Regions from separate parts of the Pseudomonas sp. 2 genome, predicted to be linked through region 3. Evidence: riboswitches for the same ligand, from Rfam matches in the RefSeq annotation. Region 3 holds a riboswitch; each other region holds the start of a gene.

Region 1 (2,195 bases), on a different contig from region 3:
AGTGAGCAGACGCAGCAAACTGTTGCGAATCATTGGCCCGCCGTGGCCTGGGCGAGCTGCTCGATGCCGTCGAACAGGCGCACGCTGGATTCCATGGCGCTGGCGTCCATGATCACTATCCGGTTGTTTTTCACCGCATCCATGTTGCGGGTGACCGGGTCGGATTTGAGGAAGGCCAGCTTCTTCTCATGATCGTCGGCCGGGAAACGGCGACGATCCATGCGCGCGATGACCAGGATGCTCGGGTTGGCCTTGGCGATGGTTTCCCAGCCCACGGTCGGCCATTCTTCGTCGGATTCGATGACATTGCGCATGCCCAGGGTGTCGAGCATGAAATTCGGGATACCCTTGCGCCCGGCCACGAAAGGCGCGGCGTTGAGCTCAGGGCTGGAGAACCAGAACAGCGCCGAGAGCTGCTGGCTGTCGTGGGATTTCGCCTCAGCGACCGCCTTGGCCAGGCGCGCCTGGAAGTCGGCGACCAGTGCCTGGCCGCGGTCCTGCACGTCGAAGATTTCAGCTTGCTGGCGCACGCTCTTGTACAGGGTCTCGATGTCGAACGCCTTGAGTCGGGTGCCGTCGGCGCCGACCAGATTGTCTTTGCCTTCGCAATCAGACGGCAGGATGTAGGCCGGAATCTTCAGGTCGGCGAACTGCTGGCGGGTACCGACCGCGCCTTGCGGGCCGACCATCCATTCGAACTGCACCGGCACGAAGTCCGGGCGTTTGCCGATCACCGATTCGAAGCTCGGCGCATTGTCGGCCAGGCGCTCGATCTGGCTGTTGGCGTCCTGGTACTGCGCCAGTACCTGGTTGAACCACAGCGAGGTGCCGACCACTTGCTGGCTCAGGCCCAGGGCGTAAAGCATTTCGGTGGCGGCCTGGCCGATGGTCACGGCCTTTTGCGGGGCATGGGCGAAGGTCAGCGGCACGCCGCAGTTGTCGATCGTCAGCGGGTAGTGGGTGGGCGCGGCGAGGGCGGCGCTAGAGAGCGTCAGACCGGTGAACAGGGTGGCAAGGCGGCGCAGCGACATGAACGCAAATCTCCAGTAAGGCTGATTGCCGACGAATCGCTACTGGAAAGCACATCCCGATCATGCGATGCATGAAAGGCTGGCGCGGGTGAAAACCTGCACGAACGGATGTCCTTCCCGGACACCCCGCCGGTGAATGATTGACGCTTGCCGGCAGGTCTCCTGACTGGCGCGTCATTGCCATGCTCCGGCCTTCCCGGGAGGACCCAGTGGCGATCGTGAAGCAGGGCTCAGCGCCTACAGTTGCGGGGACAGTTCCGTTTGAGCCTTTGTCCCTGAAGCGGTCAGGCTCGCGGATTCCCTATTAATTCCGAGTGGAAACCGGCGGCGGGGATACTAAACGATTTGAAGAGAGCGGGCGAATCCGCTTTTGATTCTGCCCGCAGGGCGTGGGAGCAAGCTTGCTCGCGATCTGGCGCGCAGCGGCAGCAAAACCATGCGCCTCGGCATTGTCAGACATACCGCGTGCTCAGGGTTTACTGCCGCTGCGCGCCAGATCGCTGGCAAGCCAAGCTCCTACGCCCTGCGGGCAGAAGCTGATATCACAGACTGAGCGGCCAGCCGATCACCTTCTTGGTACGCGGCGTGGCATAGGTGCGCACCTTGGAGGTCTTCAACCCCAGCCGCATCAGCGACTCGGCCAACGCCACGGCGGCCGTCACGCCATCCACCACCGGCACCCCGGCGCGGTCGCGGATCATCTGGTCCAGGCCCGCCATGCCGCCGCAGCCCAGGCAGATCACCTCGGCCTTGTCGTGGGTCACGGCATGGGCGGCCTGTTCGACAATCGCCTCGATTGCGCGCCCGGGCATTTCTTCAAGCTCCAGCACGCTCATGCCGCTGGCCCGCACCGAAGCGCAGCGCTCGTACACCCCGGCCAGTTTCAGACGATCCTCGATCAGCGGCACCGCACGGTCCAGCGTGGTCACCACCGAATACTTGTGGCCCAACAGCATCGCCAGGCTGGCCGCCGCTTCGGTGATGTCCACCACCGGCACTTCCAGCAACTCCTGCAACCCTTCGCGGCCGTGCTCGCCGTAACCGGCCTGGATCACCGCGTCGAACGGCTGGTCGTAGGACATCACGCGGTCCATCACCGCAATGGCCGCCAGGTAGCTCTCGAAATTGCCTTCGACCGATTCCGCGCCGAAGCGCGGGGTCAGG
Region 2 (2,195 bases), on a different contig from region 3:
AGGGCGCCTGGTCACGGCGGAACAGCCAGGCGCTGATCAGGCCCATCGCCACCCAGAACACGGCGTTGGTCAGCAGCGATGCGATCTTGAACTGGGCTTCCAGCGCTTCAGGGGCCAGTGCCGAATGCACCAGCGGCTGTGGCGCGCCGACGACGTGGGGCACGACCAGAATCGCCGCGCCCAGCACCTTGAGCAGCCAGTGATGGGCGAACACGATCAGCGCCAGGCCCACAGCAGTGGACGCCGCAGTGCCGATCCACCAGATCTGCCGTTGGGTCAGGTCGGCGGCGGCAGTGCCCGGCAGCTCAGGCGGCAGGCCCAGGGTCGGCGCCAGCACGAACACGGCAAACCCGGCCAGGCCCCAGAGCGCGCCTTGAGCCGTGCTCGAAGGTGTGCGCAGGGTATACAGCGCTGCCAGCATCAGGGCGAAACCGACCGCGACCACCAGATTGCCGCCGGTGGTGGAGAGCACGCGCTGCCAGCCGTCTTCCGGCTCCCAGGCTTCTTCGTCGTGCACGTGACCGGCCATGGCGCCTTCTGCGTGTTCATGCACGTGCACGGCAGGCTCGGCTTTCTCATAGGTTTCGGCCTGCAGGATCAGCGGCGCGACCCAGAAACTTTGCACCAGGGTCAGCAGCAGGGCTGCGAGCAGGCCAGTGAAACCGGCCGTTTGAGCGATACGCTTGAACATGGCGGCAGGTCTCAGTGGCAAGGGAAGGCAGAGCTGTGACGGGTGTCGTGGGCAGCGTTGTGCACGGCGTCGATGTGCGAGAAGCCGGCGAAGTAGACCAGGCAGGCGCCCAGGATCATCGCGCTGACGGCGGCGGTCAGGCGCTGGCTTTGCGTGGTGGCTTGGCTTGCGGTTTGGCTGCTGGTCTGGTTGGTCGTGCTGATCGACATGGCGCTTCCCTCTGAAAGTGTCAGCGGACGGGAAGGCGCAAAGGCGCGCCGCTGACAGGACGTCAGTGGCGAACTCAACTGCACCCGCCCACCGCGGGTCTGTTATGTGAACGTTGTCGGGCCGGTCTCCGGGCTTGCGAGGGGCATCGGGCTGATTAACAGCACCAAGCCTGCAAGAATCGCCTTCCCATATCGCTGACCGACACAGTGGATCTGACTCTTCGCTCGCTTACCGTTGCGGGGGCAGCGCCGGACTTGCACAAGCCTTGTGGCCTGTACGCACCGGTTTCCCGTTTCACCCTGTGAAGGGCACCCGTAACAAGGTGTGTAGGAGAGCATGGGGCGGGGCGGCAGTCAATCGGACAACGTGGTCCTGCGGCTGGCAGAGGTCAATGTGGGAGTGAGCTTGCTCACGAAAGGGCTTTGACAGGCGTCATAAATAGTGGGGCTAGGTGATCGCTTTCGTGAGCAAGCTCACTCCCACAAAAAAGCCAGGCCGAATCTCGCATCGCGCAACACGCCGTTTCTGCGTTGACCTTCTTTCAGCCACTGCGTAGCCTTGCGCACTTGAGGTTCACCGATCTGCCTGTCGACCCGGCAGCGGTGCTAAGAAGGGAATGTGGTTCGATGCCACAGCTGCCCCCGCAACTGTAAACGGACAGGTTCATTGCACAGCCACTGCACCCGCGGGAAGGCGCGATGAACGCTCGTCGGCTGATCCACGCCGCGAGCCACCGTGAGCCAGGAGACCTGCCTCGAACGGACGTCACGTCCATGCATTCTCTTTACAACCGGGCGGGGTGATCCGGTGGCGAATCCAACGGCGGGCCTGCGTACAGCATGGGGCGCGCGGTTCTCGTCCTGTTTGCCCGCCGCAACGCCGCAGAGCATTCGATAGGGCATCCGATGAAAACACTGGCCAAACTTCCCGTCACCATCGTCACCGGCTTTCTGGGCTCGGGCAAGACCACGCTGCTGCGCCACATGCTCGACAACGCCGAAGGCCGCCGGATCGCGGTGATCGTCAACGAGTTCGGCGAGCTGGGCATCGACGGCGAAATCCTCAAGCAGTGCACCATCGGCTGCACCGAAGAAGAAGCCAATGGCCGCGTCTATGAATTGGCCAACGGCTGCCTGTGCTGCACCGTGCAGGAAGAATTCTTCCCGGTGATGCAGGAACTGGTCGCCCGTCGCGGCGATCTGGACCACATCCTCATCGAAACCTCGGGCCTGGCCCTGCCAAAACCCTTGGTGCAAGCCTTCCAGTGGCCGGAAATCCGCAACGCCTGCACGGT
Region 3 (2,195 bases):
TAGTTGAAGCGCAGCAGGCGATCGGTGTCGGCGACGTAAAAGTTGTTACCCACCAGCGCCATGCCGAAGGGCGAATTGAGGTGGTCGATAAAGACCGTGCGGGTTTCCGCGACGCCGTCGTGGTCCTTGTCGCGCAGCAGGGTGATGCGGTTCGGACTGGGCACGCCCGCGCCCGCGCGGCCCATGACTTTCTTCATGACCCAGCCGCGAATGCCCTTGCCGTCGTCGGGTTTGGGCGGTGCGTTGGTTTCGGCCACCAGCACGTCGCCATTGGGCAACACGTACAGCCAGCGCGGGTGGTCGAGGTTTTCGGCGAAGGCCGCCACCTGGGTGCCCGGCGCTGCGACCGGCCTGGCGCCGGCCGGCCAGCCCACGGCCGGGGCGATGTTCACAGTGGGGATCAGGGTCTTGTTCGGCTCGGGCAACTGGGGCGAGGGGCCCATGCCGTCGGCCACCTGCAACCTGGAGGATTCACCGCAGGCCGAAAGGCCCGCCGCTACCAACAGCAACATCACAACCTGGGGTTTGCGCGTGAGCATCTTCGATCTCCCTTTCCTGGCAGTCATGCAATGGCATGTGTATGAAATAGAGACGCAGTGCGGTAAGGGGTTCAACCGCAGAACAAACGCCTGTTCGATTGACGCTCCGGGGTCAACCCTCTAACCTTCGCCGATTGTTTCAGGTGCCCGCGACCGCGACCGGTCGACAGGGTGAAACAGGGAAGCCGGTGCGAGCGTTCGCGATCTATCCCGGCACTGCCTCCGCAACGGTAAATGAGTCAAGGCTGCGCACGATGCCACTGTGTCCATGGGCATGGGAAGGCGCGCGGCCGGCAGCATCGCTCATGAGTCCGGAGACCGGCCTGATCCACCCGAACGGCATCACGGAGGGCGATGCTCTGCGCAGGCCCGGACTGTTCCGGTGCCTGCTGTCAGTCCTTGCCTGCGTCCTTCGTCTGTCCTGTCTGCCCCTCAAGCGGAGAGCCGAGATGAGCGAATCCCCCGAACGTGACGAACGCCACCTGGCGCGCATGCAGCGCAAGAAAGCGATCATCGATGAGCGCATTGCCAGCGCACCCAACGAATGCGGCCTGCTGGTGGTACTGACCGGCAACGGCAAAGGCAAGAGCAGCTCGGCCTTCGGCATGCTCGCCCGGGCCATGGGCCACGGCATGCAGTGCGGCGTGGTGCAGTTCATCAAGGGGCGTAATGCCACCGGCGAGGAGCTGTTCTTCCGCCGCTTCCCCGAGCAGGTGCGCTACCACGTCATGGGCGAAGGCTTCACCTGGGAAACCCAGGACCGCCAGCGTGATATCGCCGCCGCCGAGGCCGCCTGGGCGGTCACCCGGCAGATGCTGCGCGATCCGGAGATCGGCCTGGTGATCCTCGATGAGCTGAACATCGCCCTCAAGCACGGCTATCTGGATCTTGATCAGGTCCTTGGCGACCTGCAGGCCCGCCCGCCGATGCAGCATGTGGTGATCACCGGCCGTGGCGCCAAGCAGGAACTGATCGACCTGTCCGACACCGTTTCCGAGATCGCCGTGGTCAAGCACGCGTTCCAGGCCGGTATCAAGGCGCAGAAGGGCATCGAGCTGTGAGTGAGCCGCGCACCTGTCCCGCGGTGCTGATCGCCGCGCCTGCTTCCGGGCAGGGCAAGACCACCGTCACCGCCGCGCTGGCCCGCCTGCATCGCAATCAGGGGCGCAAGGTGCGGGTGTTCAAATGCGGGCCGGATTTTCTCGACCCGATGATTCTGGAGCGCGCCAGCGGCCATCCGGTCTATCAGCTCGACATGTGGATGGTGGGTGAAGACGAGAGCCGGCGCCTGCTCTGGGAAGCGGCGGGCGAGGCCGACCTGATCCTGATCGAAGGCGTGATGGGGCTGTTCGACGGCACGCCGTCCAGCGCTGACCTGGCGCGGCACTTCGGCGTGCCGGTGCTCGGCGTGATCGACGGCACCGCCATGGCTCAGACCTTTGGCGCCCTGGCGCTGGGCCTTGCGCGTTATCAGCCGGACCTGCCTTTTGCCGGGGTGCTGGCCAATCGCGTGGGCACAGTGCGCCATGCGCAATTGCTCGAAGGCAGCCTCACGGAAGGCCTGCGCTGGTACGGCGCGCTCTCCCGGGAAACCGGGATCGAGCTGCCGAGCCGCCATCTGGGCCTGGTTCAGGCCAGCGAGCTGAACGATCTGGA

The links. A riboswitch is a leader RNA that binds a small molecule or an ion and turns the genes downstream of it on or off. The one in region 3 is predicted to bind cobalamin.
Region 1: linked by a shared signal. The riboswitch ahead of AC1MEK_RS11465 (ABC transporter substrate-binding protein) and the one ahead of cobO (cob(I)yrinic acid a,c-diamide adenosyltransferase) in region 3 are both predicted to bind cobalamin.
Region 2: linked by a shared signal. The riboswitch ahead of AC1MEK_RS00550 (CbtB domain-containing protein) and the one ahead of cobO (cob(I)yrinic acid a,c-diamide adenosyltransferase) in region 3 are both predicted to bind cobalamin.

Annotation. Positions count from the first base shown of each region.
Region 1 is NZ_JBWXNG010000005.1:384,513-386,707, reverse strand. It holds gene AC1MEK_RS11470 (FecCD family ABC transporter permease) at 1-33, opposite strand, end outside; gene AC1MEK_RS11465 (ABC transporter substrate-binding protein) at 30-1,031, opposite strand; cobalamin riboswitch at 1,167-1,372, opposite strand; gene AC1MEK_RS11460 (aspartate/glutamate racemase family protein) at 1,574-2,195, opposite strand, start outside.
Region 2 is NZ_JBWXNG010000001.1:123,275-125,469, reverse strand. It holds gene AC1MEK_RS00555 (CbtA family protein) at 1-691, opposite strand, end outside; gene AC1MEK_RS00550 (CbtB domain-containing protein) at 703-900, opposite strand; cobalamin riboswitch at 1,003-1,232, opposite strand; cobalamin riboswitch at 1,454-1,672, shown strand; gene cobW (cobalamin biosynthesis protein CobW) at 1,807-2,195, shown strand, end outside.
Region 3 is NZ_JBWXNG010000002.1:18,583-20,777, reverse strand. It holds gene AC1MEK_RS03075 (PQQ-dependent sugar dehydrogenase) at 1-539, opposite strand, end outside; cobalamin riboswitch at 664-880, shown strand; gene cobO (cob(I)yrinic acid a,c-diamide adenosyltransferase) at 989-1,600, shown strand; gene AC1MEK_RS03065 (cobyrinic acid a,c-diamide synthase CobB) at 1,597-2,195, shown strand, end outside.